Regions from separate parts of the Mesorhizobium sp. ESP7-2 genome, predicted to be linked through region 2. Evidence: predicted binding sites of a transcription regulator. Region 2 holds the regulator's gene; the other holds the start of a gene.
The links. The regulator LexA, encoded in region 2, represses DNA repair genes until DNA is damaged. The targets are predictions, from matches to a motif close to TGTTCNNNNTGTGTTCNG.
Positions count from the first base shown of each region.

Region 1: LB543_RS11785 (PA0069 family radical SAM protein) is a predicted target of LexA. The motif match lies at 1,398-1,415, and genes of this name have one in related genera.

Region 1 covers NZ_JAIUGQ010000009.1:150,300-154,923, forward strand. The annotation lists gene LB543_RS11780 (ribonuclease HII) at 1-17, opposite strand, end outside; gene LB543_RS11785 (PA0069 family radical SAM protein) at 170-1,324, opposite strand; gene LB543_RS11790 (glycosyltransferase) at 1,474-2,001, shown strand; gene LB543_RS11795 (hypothetical protein) at 2,144-3,118, shown strand; gene moaB (molybdenum cofactor biosynthesis protein B) at 3,266-3,820, opposite strand; gene LB543_RS11805 (4-(cytidine 5'-diphospho)-2-C-methyl-D-erythritol kinase) at 3,822-4,624, opposite strand, start outside.
Region 2 covers NZ_JAIUGQ010000003.1:31,847-36,470, forward strand. The annotation lists gene LB543_RS04185 (ABC transporter substrate-binding protein) at 1-427, opposite strand, end outside; gene LB543_RS04190 (GntR family transcriptional regulator) at 581-1,354, shown strand; gene lexA (transcriptional repressor LexA) at 1,765-2,508, shown strand; gene LB543_RS04200 (ComEC/Rec2 family competence protein) at 2,502-4,624, opposite strand, start outside.

The DNA.
Region 1 (4,624 bases), on a different contig from region 2:
GAACGCGCGCGAGCCATGTTGCGGCGAGGTTCGCATCGGCTCCGATTCTCCGCAAGTCCCTCCGGGTCGGGTGGGGCGCCGGACCGGGAGGGCACCGTCTGCAGGCCGGGGCAGGCCGGACGGGATTTTTTCGCCACGGCGGCAATAAACAGCCGCGGCGATTGTCGGTTCAGAGCAGCATCAACTGCTCCTGGTCCTTGCCGGCGGCGACGAACTGGTCGGTCCGCAGCGTGCGCCGTTCGGCATTGAGGCCGAGCCGCTTGGCGGTGATCTCGAAGCGCCGGCCGATCTGCCAGGCATAGGGTCCGGCGCCCTTCATGCGCTTGCCCCATTCCGAATCGTAGTCCTTGCCGTCGCGCATCGAACGGATCAGCGACATGACGTGACGATAGCGGTCGGGATAGTGGCGCAGCAGCCAGTCCTTGAAGATCGGGCTGACCTCCAGCGGCAGGCGTAGCACCACATAGCCAGCCTCACGCGCACCGGCATGGTGTGCCGAGTCGAGGATGCGTTCCATCTCCTGGTCGGTCAGGCCCGGAATGATTGGCGCCACCATCACCGAAGCGGGTATACCGGCATCCGAAAGCTGCCTGATCGCCTCCAGCCGCTTGGTCGGTGTCGAGGCGCGGGGTTCCATAGTCCTGGCCAGCATGCGGTCGAGCGTCGTCACCGACAGCGCCACCTTGGCGAGCCCGCGCTCGGCCATGCGCGACAGAATGTCGATGTCGCGCACCACCAGGGCCGATTTGGTGACGATGCCGACCGGATGACCGCGTGCCTCCAGCACTTCGAGGATTTCGCGCATGATCCGGTACTGCTTCTCGATCGGCTGGTAGGGATCGGTGTTGGTACCGATGGCGATGGTGCGCGGCTGGTAGCCGTCCTTCGACAACTCCTTGTCGAGCAGGCGTGCCGCGTCCGGCTTGGCAAACAGCTTGGATTCGAAATCCAGGCCCGGAGACAGGCCCATGAACGAGTGCGTCGGCCGCGCGAAGCAATAGACGCAACCGTGCTCGCAGCCGCGATAGGGATTGATCGACCGGTCGAAGGAGATGTCGGGCGATTCGTTGCGGGTGATGATGGTGCGCGGCTTCTCCACCTGCACCTCGGTCTTGAACGGAGGCAGTTCCTCCAGCGAACTCCAGCCGTCGTCGAAGACATGCCGGCTGACGGGTTCGAACCGGCCTGACGGATTGATGCCCGCCGACCGGCCACGGTTGCGGTCCGGACGGACCCGCATGCCACTCTGCTCGATCATCGCGTTGGCCATTTCGGCTCGTCCTGCTCCGAAGGCCGCAATGTCGGCGCGCATGATCGGTTCCATCTTCGCCCGCTCCCAGGGACTGTCCATGTTGTGTCGAATCGCTCTGCTCATGAAATTATTCTATTTTGTCGATGAGAACAAAGCAAGAACTTTCTATGGTGCGCTGCAAAAACTGGCGTCGGTCAACGCTTTCCGCTATTCGGCTCACGATGCTTAGTGTTCTCATCGAAACGCATAATGACGAGGAGGGGCTCGTCCGCACGCTGGCGACGCTGATTGGCGGCGCGGTCGAGGGCGTGGTGCGCGAGGTCGTCGTCTGCGACACCGGCTCCACCGACCACACGCATCGCGTCGCCGAGCATGCCGGCTGCCACTATGTGGGGAGCGGCGGCATCGCCGCCGGCATCCGCCAGGCCAAGGGTGACTGGCTGCTGTTTCTCGAACCGGGTGCGAGGCTGGCAGAGGGCTGGATCGACGCGGTCGTCGCCCATACGGCCAGGCAGACCATGGCCGCCCGGTTCTCGCGAGCGCGGGGCAGCCGTCCGCCGTTCATGGCCCGGGTCTTTTCGGGCAACCGTGCTTTGGCCGACGGGCTGGTGATCAGCAAGCGCCAGGCCGCTTCCTTGTCGAAAAGTGCCGGCAGCGCCGAGGCGCTGGCGCGCGGCCTGGCGACAAGGAAACTCGACGCCGAGATATGGGCGGCGCCGCCGAAGCACGGGCACCGCGCCTCGAAATGATTTTTTGCAACTGCTCTGCCCATTGTGCGTTGCACAAAAACTGACGCAGAGGTAACCTTACGACGAGGTGGTGAGTTGGGTTCGGGTCATGCCGCGCGGTAACCGGTGCGGCATCGGTGGCGCCGTCACAGCCGAGGATCCAATGAAGCTTTCGATTCCTGACAAATCCGGCACTGCCAGTCTCGAGGCCGTCGCGCGCAATGGCAGCCTGCTGCGGCGCATCGCCGTGCGCGTTCCGACCTATCTCGCGGACCTGCGCGAAAACCCTGCCTGGCTGCCGATGTTCGTGCTGGCGCGCACCATGCCCGGGCGCCGCATGCACTGGCTGGGCGCAAGACGCGCTCGTCCGGTCGACAATGCGGGAAACACGATGTTTGCGGGTGTCGAGCGAAGGACGGTGGTCGATGCGCTACGCTCCCAAGGCCTGTTTTCAGGCCTCGTCCTGCCGGCTGTGATCCATGAAGAGATCGCGCGTTTCGCGGGGCGCACGCCTTGTTTCGGCAATTTCGACCGCCGCCTCGAATTCATGCCGGGCGAGCATGCCGAAGCCGAGAGACGATTGGGCCGCTCGTTGCTCAGCGGGCACTATTTCGAACGCATCCTCGACTGCCCGGCGGCACTCGCCGTACAGCGCGATCCGCTGCTTCTCGACATCGCCGCACATTATCTCGGCGCTCAGGCCAGACTGATCACAACGCGCGTCTGGTGGAGCTTTCCAACTGGCCAGGCCTCGGAAGCCCACAAGAACCTTGCCTCGCTCGGCAAGTATCATTTCGACCTCGACGACTGGCGGATGCTGAAATTCTTCTTCTATCTCAAGCCCGTCGACATCGATACTGGCCCGCACGTCTATGTCAGGGGCAGCCACAACAAACGTGCCATAAAGCATCAGCTCACCCTTCTCGTCGGCCATCCCGCCAAGGAGGTGCTGGACGTTTATGGCGAGCAAAGCCCGGTCACCCTGACCGGGGAGGCGGGTCTCGGCTTCGTCGAGGATCCCTTCGGTTTCCATATGGGCACGGTGCCGGCGCGCACGCCGAGGCTGATGATGGAAGTCGGCTTCGGTGTTTCGCGTCCCTCGCGTCGGCGCTTTCATGGCGAACCGGTCATTCGCTGAAAGCTGATTGTCTGAGGCCGTCTTTCTTGTCGTGTACAGCTATATGGCCGTTTCACGAGAAGGTACTTTCCTCCAACATCCGGTTTGGGGTGACCTTTCGAAGACGCCGGTGCCGTTCCACCTTGTAAACGGTGCGTGCCTCGACCCTTATGGAGCGGTCTTCCCGCGCCGCAGATGTTCGTCCAGGCGCGGCATGATCTCGACGAAGTTGCAGGGCATGTGCCGGTAGTCGAGCTGTGCCTCGATGATGCCGTCCCAGGCATCCTTGCAGGCGCCGGGCGAGCCCGGCAGCACGAAGACGAAGGTGGCGTTGACGACGCCGCCGGTCGCCCGGCTCTGGATCGTCGAGGTACCGATCTTGTCGTAGGAGATGCGGTGGAACACTTCCGAAAAGCCGTCCATGCGCTTTTCGAAGATGGGCTCCAGCGCTTCGGGCGTCACATCGCGTCCGGTGAAACCGGTTCCGCCGGTGGTGATCACGACGTCGATGGCCTTGTCCCGCGACCACGCCAGAACGGTGTCGCGGATTTTTTCGCGGTCGTCGGTGACGATGTCGCGACCGGCCAGGATGTGGCCGGCCCCGGTGATGCGATCGGCCAGCGTCTGGCCGGATTTGTCGTCGGCGAGGCTGCGTGTGTCGGAAACCGTCAGCACCGCGATGCGCACCGGAATGAAGGCACGGCTCTCGTCAATCCTGGCCATCTCACTCAGCCTCCGATGCCATGCTGCGCGTTGCCGCGACGAACCAGTCGGGCTGGCGGCTGCGGATCTCGGCCGCCGCGCGCTTTGCGACATTGCCGGTCTCGAACAGGCCGAAGCATGTCGCGCCCGATCCGGACATTCGCGAAAACCCTGATCCAGCCTTATCAAGCCATGAAAGCGCCCTGCCTATGGCGGGCTGTATCGCAAGGGCGGGCTGCTCGAGATCGTTGCGGGTCACCTCCAGCCAGTTGCGCAGGCTGTGAAACTCGATGCCGCGCGGCAGGGGCGGCAGTGGCTCATTGTCGCGACGGGACAGTGCAGCGAAGATTTCCGCCGTCGAGACCGGTGTGCCCGGATTGACCAGCACCAGACCCAGCGCCGAAAAATCCGGCACCATCGATAGCTCCTCACCGATGCCGCGCGCCAGCAGCGGCTTTGCCGCCAGGCACATCGGCACATCGGCGCCGAGTGAGAGACCGATCCGAGCCAGCTCGGCGTTATCGATGTCCAGGCTCCAGCTGTCGGCCAGCCCACGCAGCACGGCCGCCGCGTCGCTCGACCCTCCGCCCACGCCGGACGCGACCGGAAGGTTCTTTTCGAGCCTGATGGTCACGGGCGGCGTGCTCCGAGGACCAGCGGCCTGCCGTAACGCGTCGCGTGCCTTCAGCACCAGATTGTCGCCATCGAGCGGAACGTCCGGCGCGTAGCGGCCGGACACGCTGAAATCGTCGCCTTCGGCCGGCGCGATCTCGATCCTGTCGCCAAAGCGCGTGAACACGGCCAGGCTTTCGATGAGATGATAGC
Region 2 (4,624 bases):
CGCCGGTCATGCCTTCGTCTCCGGAGTCCCATGACGGTACCAGCTTGGCCGCCACCGGATCCGTGACCGCGGCAAAGACGATCGGAATGCCGGAGCCCGCGAGCGCCTTCTTGGCGATCTGCGAGACCGGCGTGGTGATGGTGTAGATCAGCTTGGGCTGCTCCGCCTGCAGCTTGGCGATCATCTGCGGCACCAGCGATGCATCGAAATTCGTATGGCTCTCCGTATAGACGACGTCCTTGCCCTCGACGAAGCCATTATCCGTCAGCGCCTTCTTGAAGCCGGCTATAGCGGCGTTGAGCTGCGGATGCTCGCCGAAATTGGCAATGCCGATGCGTATCTGATCGGCAGCGGCAGTACCCGCGCTCACAATCAATGCGCCGGCCAGGAACAAACCCGACAACCAAGCGGATTTCGACTTCAACATCATTTCCTCCCAGATTTGATCAGCGCCGCTTGGAGCGCGGCTACTGCGGCGATCATGGTCAGTCCGCCGGCCCGTGTCAAATATTATATATAATTCTTGCCACGCCCCCACATCATATATAATTTTTCACTGCCAGACGACGGATGGACCGCGATGCAGGATCAAACCAGCTCCACAAAGACGGAGGCAGCCTATCAGCTGTTGCGGCGCGATATCCTGACCACGCGCCTCATGCCCGGCGCCCCGCTCAAGCTGAGTGTGCTGCGCGGTACCTATGGCGTCGGCTGGACGCCGTTGCGAGAAGCCTTGTCGCGGCTCGAGGCCGAACGCCTTGTCACCGCCATCAGCAATCGCGGCTTTACCGTGGCTCCGGTATCGCGGGCCGAACTGGAGGACCTGGCGCGCGCCAGGATGGTGGTCGAGATCCCCCTATTCCTCGAATCGATGGAGAAAGGCGGCAAGGAGTGGGAGGATGCTGTCGTCACCGCCCACTACCGGCTCTCCCGCTGCAAGACCGCGGTCGACGATCCCTCGGATGCGGCCGTCGACAAATGGGACGAGAACCACGAGGCTTTCCATGCGGCGCTGCTGAGCGCCGCCACATGCGATTGGCTGCTGCGTTTCCGCTCGACAATCTCGGATCAGCTGCGCCGGCATCATCGCTTTCTTGGTCTGGCGCCGACATTGCGGGCCGCGGCTGGCCTCAAGAATGGCTATGAAGAGGCGATGGAGGCACTGCGTGAAGCGATTGCGATCGAACACCATACCGCGATCATGGAAGCGGCACTCGATCGTGACGTCGAGCGGGCCAAGGCGCTGATGACTGCGCATATCGGCTACACCCTGCATGTCTATGTCCACAGCGAAGACAGCGGCGCGACCGAGTACGCCGCCCGCGCCGGCAGCTTGAAAGCTGTCGCCGGATGACTTCAGCGCTTCCGCGACGCCTGTTCGCACGCACTTGATCGGAGCCGGCCGGACGCCTGGATCCGTCGCTGCCCCGAAGCTACAATCGTTGGCGTTTTGGTTTCGTTTCGTTCCGCGAATAATGGATCCATAATTTTTACGATCCATCCCCGGAAAAGCCCTCAAAAAGACTGATGCCAAGCCTCGGCGGAGGATGGGCCACAGCCCATTAACCAACACGATTTCAATGTCCTTGCCGACGGCGGAAAGGGTCGATTGCCGTCCGCTGTCGCGGGCAAAAAACTTCAGACGCCTTAACAAATTCATTAAACTTTAAACGGTTGCGGAACACAACTGGAACAGATAGTGTTTGTTCTGGGTTTGTTTTTCGATTCTGGTTCAGACCTTCGTTCACTGCCTTGGGGGCCGCCATGCTGACACGCAAGCAACATGAACTGCTGATGTTCATCCACGAACGGCTCAAGGAAAGCGGGATACCGCCCTCTTTCGACGAGATGAAGGAAGCGCTCGATCTTGCCTCCAAGTCGGGGATCCATCGCCTGATCACGGCGTTGGAGGAACGCGGCTTCATTCGCCGGCTGCCCAACCGGGCGCGCGCGCTGGAAGTGCTGCGGCTGCCGGACTCGATCGCGCCGGGCCTCAATGCGGCGAAGAAGTTCTCGCCAAGCGTCATCCAGGGCAGCCTTGGCCAAGGCGGTCTCGGCCGCCAGATCAGGCCGGCGGCGGCGCCTTCTCGCCTGCCCGCGGCCGGTAACGACGACGATGCGGTTTCAGCCGTGTCCATCCCGGTCATGGGCCGTATCGCCGCCGGTGTGCCGATCGATGCCATCCAGCATCAGACGCATTCGATTTCGGTGCCGCCGGACATGATCATGGGCGGCGAGCACTATGCGCTGGAGGTCAAGGGCGACTCGATGATCGAGGCCGGTATCTTCGACGGCGACACGGTCATCATCCGCAATGCCGATACGGCAAGTCCGGGCGAAATCATCGTGGCGCTGGTCGATGAGGAGGAAGCAACGCTGAAGCGGTTTCGCCGCAAGGGCGCTTCGATCGCGCTCGAAGCCGCCAATCCAGCCTACGAAACACGCATCTTCGGGCCAGACAGGGTCAAGGTGCAGGGCAAGCTGGTCGGGCTGATAAGACGCTACTGAACCGGTTTGCCATCAGGTTTGTCAGGCTTTTTATAGGGCGGCAGCCCCCTCGCCTCGCGTGAGAATTTTCGCTGCTCGTGCCAGGGCCGGTATGGTCCGTCGACGGCGAATTCGATCGCAGCCGGGCTCGTGGCCGACTGGGGATCGAAGAAGACGGCGGCACTCCCCTTGCGGGCGAGTTGCCGTTTCGTGACGACGAGAACCAGCGGATTGTGGCAGGCGTCATAGGCGGTAGCGTCATTGACGACGATCAGGTCGGCGAAGGCGCAGGCCTTCCAGGTGTTCTTGCGATCCTCGACATAGGCGATGATTGCGCCGGATGGGTGCCTGGCAAGACACAGGCCTTCGCGGCAATAGAACGGCGATCCCTGCGGCAGGTCGGTGGGACTAGCGATGTCGAATTGCCCGTCCGTCTTGTCGAACATTTCCGGTTTGACGATTGATTCTGAGACCAGGGCGCGTTTCCAGTTTTCGGCTGCGAATTCGTTCGGACGTTCCCGGTTGACGGCCAGTTCGCCATTGCCGATCGGCAATGCGACCAGCCGCGCATCTTCCGAGATCAGCACATCGGGCGTGCGCGTGTGCGACACGGTCAACAGGCCGGCAAGCGCGAATGGCAGCGCGGCAAGCCGCAGCCAGGTCGTCGCCATCGTCGCGATGACCAGCGCGACGGTGACCAGCAGCACGGATTGCTGCGAGATCAGCCCGACCCCATCGATCGGAGAGCGCTCCGATATCCACGCCGATACGGCGATCATCGCCGTCAGGCCCTTGCCCATGAGGTAGAGAGCCGGCCAATCCAACCCGAACGGCATCAGCAACGCGCTGGCGACAGCCAGGAACATCACAACCGATACGATCGGCATGACGGCCAGATTGGCGAACAGGCTGAGCGGCGACACCCGCTGGAAATGCCAGATGGCAAACAGCGCCGTTGCGCTGCCGGCGATGATGGATGTCACGGCCAATCCACCTGTCGCCAAGAGGAACTTTCGCGTCAGGAACCCGGGCAGGGATCGCTTTGGCGGCGGTGGCCTCGTCTTTCCCGCATGGTGGTCGGCCCAGCCGGCATAGGCGCCTACCAAGGCCGCTGTCGCAGCGAACGACATCTGGAAGCTCGGGCCGACGACCTCGTGCGGGGAAACCAGGATGACGGCGATCGCCGAGATCGCCAGGTTGCGCATGGTCAGTGCCGCGCGATCGAACAAGACGGCGACCAGCATCACCGCCAGCATGATGAAGCTGCGCTCGGCGGCGACGACGACGCCGGAAATGACGAGATAGGCGGCGACAGAGAAAAGTGCGGCGGCGGCCGCGTATTTCTTCACCGGCCGGCGCGCGGAAAAGCCTGGAAACAGCGCGAAGACGCCGCGTAACAGACCCATGATGGTGCCGGCCACCAGCGCCATATGCAGTCCCGAAATGGAGATGATGTGATAGATGCCGGTACGCCGCATCGCTTCGTTGATTTCATTGGGAATGCCGGCGCGCACGCCAACGATCAGCGCCGCCGCGATCTCGCCTTCGGCGCCGCCAATGCTGCCCCTGATATGGTCGGCGATGGCTTCGCGGGCATCTTCGATGCCAGAAAAAAGGCGTGTCGGCAGCGGCATCTCACCGTCGTCGGCGGAGACAACGGTTGGATTGCCGAGAAAGAAGCCGCTGCCGCCGATGCCGGCGAAATAGCTCTCGAAGGAGAAGTCGTAGCTGTCCGGCCGCACCGGACCGGTCGGCGGCAGCAGTTTGGCATAACCTGTGACAAGCGAGCCGGCGGTCATTTCCGGCGGTATCTTGCGTGCCGAGAGCCGGACCCTTTCCGGCGCATAGCGCAGTTTCGGGCGGGCCGTCGAAATCACGTCCATGGTCAGCCGGATGCGGCCGGTCTCCATTTCTTCGATCGAGACCACGCGGCCGGTCAGCTGCGTCGATATCTCCGAGCCCAGCATCCGGGTTCCGGCTCGCCATGTTTCGACCTTCGCCGCGAGCAGGCCAAGCACACACAACAGCACTGCCATGAAACACAGATGGGTTTTCGGCCAAGAGCGGGAGACGAATGCACAGATCGCCGCCAGCATCACGGCAGCGACGGGCCTTGCAAAATCGGGCTCGGACGCCA